Regions from separate parts of the Vreelandella aquamarina genome, predicted to be linked through region 1. Evidence: predicted binding sites of a transcription regulator. Region 1 holds the regulator's gene; the other holds the start of a gene.
The links. The regulator sigma-54, encoded in region 1, starts transcription at its own class of promoters, with help from an activator protein. The targets are predictions, from matches to a motif close to TGGCACNNNNNTTGCTNT.
Positions count from the first base shown of each region.

Region 2: speB (agmatinase) is a predicted target of sigma-54. The motif match lies at 1,097-1,114, and genes of this name have one in related genera.

Region 1 is NZ_CP024621.1:2,380,022-2,382,222, reverse strand. Features, by position in the region: gene hpf (ribosome hibernation-promoting factor, HPF/YfiA family) at 1-189, opposite strand, end outside; gene CTT34_RS11575 (RNA polymerase factor sigma-54) at 287-1,702, opposite strand; gene lptB (LPS export ABC transporter ATP-binding protein) at 1,808-2,201, opposite strand, start outside.
Region 2 is NZ_CP024621.1:3,327,143-3,329,343, reverse strand. Features, by position in the region: gene CTT34_RS15830 (sigma-54 interaction domain-containing protein) at 1-937, opposite strand, end outside; gene speB (agmatinase) at 1,191-2,141, shown strand.

The sequences.
Region 1 (2,201 bases):
GGCATGAAGGTCGGCACCGGCGGCATGCAGCGTACAGGCTGCCTGCTGGCGTTCCTTCTCGACAGATAAGGTCACTTGCACCGTGGTGATGTTGTCGTAGTGGCGTTCGACGCGTTCCAGCTTTTCGTTAACGTAGTCACGCAAGGCGTCAGTCAGTTCAACGTGATGACCAGTGATGTTTACTTGCATTGACGTGCTCCTTATCCATCGGGCTGTACTTCGATTGTAACCCTTTTTGCGCTATTGCAAAGCCCCTGCGTCGAGTTTGTCACGCTCTACCGTTTAACTAGCGTAAACGGCGGCGCTCACTGGACGAGGGAATACCCATCGACTCGCGATATTTCGCCACCGTACGCCGGGCAACGCTGATGCCTCCCTCCTCAAGGAGGGTCACCAGGCGACTATCGGAGAGCGGTTTACCCGACGGCTCCTCTTGTATCAGTTTTTTGATCCGTGCACGGATGGCGGTGCTGGAGTGGCTATCGCCGCCATCGTGGCCGCTGACTTGGCTCGAGAAGAAGTACTTCAACTCGAACACGCCTCGTGGCGTATGTATGAATTTCTGCGTCGTCACGCGGGAGATCGTGGACTCGTGCATCTCCACGGCCTCGGCGATGTCGGCCAGGATCAGCGGTTTCATGGCCTCTTCGCCGTGCTCTAGAAAGCCGATCTGGCGGGCGATGATTTCACGACCTACTCGCAGAAGCGTGTCATTACGGCTGGAAAGGCTTTTGATCAGCCAGCGAGCTTCTTGGAGGTGCTCTTTCAAGAACTGGTTGTCTTGGCTCTTGTCGGCACGTTTGATCAAACTGGCGTAATCGGGCTGGATACGCAGGCGCGGCAGCGCCTCCGGGTTGAGCTCTAAGTGCCAGCCCTCGTTGTCATGGCGCACGACCAAATCGGGCGTGATATAGCTGTCGTCGGTCACGCCGTAGGCGCTGCCTGGGCGTGGGTCAAGGCTGCGAATTAAACGGATGACGTCGTCCAACTGCTCGTCATCCAGGCTCAGGCGGCGCTTGAGTAGCCGTAAATCGTCTTTGCCCAAGGCTTCGAGAAACTGACGCACCAAGCGTTTTGCGGGCATCAGTAGCGGGGTGTCTTCAGGCAGCGCGGCCAGCTGAAGCATTAGGCACTCGCGCAGGTCACGGGCAAACACGCCGGTGGGCTCGAACTGTTGTAAGCGCAACAGGGTGTTTTCTACTTCACGCTGGCTCAGGCTGTCGTGGCCTTGCGCCTTGAGGCCTTCGCGGATGTCGTTGAGCGGTTGAGTGAGATAGCCGTTGGCATCCAGTGCATCGATCAGGCTTTCGGCAATGGCATAGTCGCGGGGAGAGAAGTCGGTCATGGCCAATTGCCATAACAGATGGCCATGAAGGCTTTGGCCTGCGGCTTGGCGCTCGAAGTCGGGTCCTTCGCTGCTACCGCCCAAGCTACCCATGTCTTGGTAGGTGTCCGACCAGTCGCTGTCTACGGAGAGTTCGTTGGGAATGCTGTCCGACCACTCGGCCTCTTGAGGCTCGCTAACAGCCTGTTCGCCAAACTCATCCTCTTGTTCGAGCATGGGGTTAGCGTCCAGCGCTTGCTGAATTTCTTGACGGAGGTCCAGCGTGGAGAGCTGTAGCAGGGCAATGGCCTGCTGCAGCTGAGGTGTCATGGTCAGCTGTGTGCCGATACGCAATTGGAGAGAAGCTTTCATGACCATCTGAGAACCACTCGTTAATCAGAAAGCTCCACCCTAGAGCGAGTTATGGCTCTGTGCAAGTGCAATAAGCATGCCACTAAAAGAAAAGTTTGGTCAGTCCAGTGTTTAGAGGCGGAAGTCTGCGCCTAGATAGACATCACGAACCTTCTGGTTATTGAGAATCTCCTGGGCGTTTCCACTGGCGATGATATGGCCGTCGCCAACGATGTAGGCAATGTCACAAATATCCAGGGTTTCGCGCACGTTATGGTCAGTGATCAAGACGCCGATGTGGCGTTTTTTCAGTGCGCGGATGATGGTTTTGATTTCACCCACTGAAATAGGGTCGACCCCGGCAAACGGCTCGTCGAGCAGAATGAATGCGGGCTCGGTAGCGAGTGAGCGAGCGATCTCCACTCGGCGGCGCTCGCCCCCTGAGAGGCTCATGCCCAGGTTGTCGCGAATGTGGGTAATATGGAAATCTTCGAGCAGTGACTCGAGGCGTGCTTCCCGAGCGCTG
Region 2 (2,201 bases), 950 kb from region 1:
AATAAAGATCCAGGCGGAAAAGCCCCGCTTCTACCTGCTTGCCCAAATCCTGATTGGTTGCCACTACCAAGCGAAAATCGACCCGACGGGAGCGCGTATCACCTAGGCGGGTCAAGCTGCCATCCTGAATGACTTTAAGCAGCTTGGTTTGCATCAGCAGCGGCAGCTCGCCGATTTCGTCCAGAAACAGCGTGCCGCCTTCGGCCTGTTCTAACAGCCCCGCTTTGCCTTGTCGGGCTGCACCGCTGAAGGCGCCGGGCTGATAGCCAAACATTTCGGACTCAAACAGATTTTCCGGGATTGCCGCGCAGTTCACTTCAATAAAGGGGCCGTCGCAGCGCTGGCTCCAGCGGTGAAGCTGCTTGGCAAACGCGGTCTTACCCACGCCGGATTCGCCGAGCATCAGGACGTTGGCATCCGACGGCGCGACACGCTTGAGCAGCAGGGCAATTTCGCGCATCACATGGCTTCTGACCTGTAAGTTATCTAACGCGTCATCCAGCGCCTGCTCTTCGGCATCGGGCGCAGCTTGGCTGCGTTTTAAGTGCTCGCTAAAGCGTTTTTGCAGCAGGGCATACTCATCTTGCAGCAGCTGCAAATCGGTTAAATCCCGTGGGCGGCTGATAATGCGCTCTAGCGTACCGTTAACGAACACCGGGTAGGCTTCTGCGATAACGCGGCGGCCCGTGCCGGTGATTTGCATCAACTGGGCAGGCTGGCGGGTGCGCATCACTTCCATGGTAATGGAAGGTTTCAAAACACCGGCCGCCTGCAATTGCTGAACACTGCTTGAAAGAAGCTCTTCTCGCGATACGCCGTACACCGCCTCAGCACCGGGGCTGATATCCAAGATCTGCCCATCGCCACTGACAATGAAGAAGTGGTCATTGGCGGTTTCCACAATGGTTTGCAGTACACGCCTGTCGATTTCGCTCATACGTCCTCCTTATCTATCGCAGCCGCTTTTATATCGTTGGATGAACGGAGTGATGCAAATGTGACTCGTTGATTCACTATTGCATCATTTCATTGGTTGATTGATTCATTTTTGCATCGATAAGCCGGTAAACCTACCTATTTATCAGCGCGGGTGACTTGGCATGGTCTGTGCAGTACCTGTGTATGAGCTAGATAAATCGCTAAAGCGCCAGGCCCGTCAGGCTGGCCACAATAAATCCAAGGAGAGAATGATGTCGGACTTTAATCAGCCGCTGGGCGGCAACACCATGCCGCGCTTTGCGGGGCCTGCCACCATGATGCGCCTGCCCACGCAAGAGAGTGCCGAAGGGCTGGATGCGGCTTTTATCGGTATACCCATGGATATCGGTACGTCGAATCGCCCGGGTACGCGCCTAGGGCCACGGCAGATTCGCGATGAGTCGCGCATGTTGCGCCCTTACAACATGGCGACAGGCGCCGCGCCGTTCGAGCGCCTTCAGGTAGCCGATATCGGCGATGTGCCCATCAACACCTTTCACCTGCCGAAAAGCGTCGACATCATCACCGCCTTCTATGACGACGTGCTCAAGCACGACTGCATTCCGTTAACCCTGGGCGGCGAGCATACGCTGACGCTACCCATTCTGCGTGCCATGGCGAAAAAACACGGCCCGGTGGGGTTGATTCATATCGATGCCCACGCGGATGTGAACGAGCACATGTTTGGCGAACCCATTGCGCACGGCACGCCGTTCCGCCGTGCCCAGGAGGAAGGGTTACTCGCCCATAACAAGGTCGTGCAAATTGGCCTGCGCGGGACCGGTTATGCCCCTGAAGATTTCGACTGGTGCCGCGAGCAGGGTTTCCGTGTGGTGCAGGCTGAGGAGTGCTGGCACCGCTCGCTGGCGCCATTGATGGCGGAAGTGCGCGAACAAATGGGCGATATCCCCGTGTATATCAGCTTTGATATCGATGGCTTAGACCCCTCCGTTGCCCCCGGTACCGGCACCGTGGAAATGGGCGGCCTAACCTCTGCCCAAGGCTTGGAAATTGTGCGGGGCACCGCTGGCTTGAACATCGTCGGTGGTGACTTAGTAGAGGTATCACCGCCTTATGACCCCAGCGGTAATACGGCCCTGATGGGTGCCACGCTGCTGTATGAAATGCTCTGCGTACTGCCGGGCGTTAAGCGTAACGCCTAAACCTAGCATGCACGTGTTCGTGAAAAAGCGCTGACCTAACAAGGCGCAGATGACAAAACA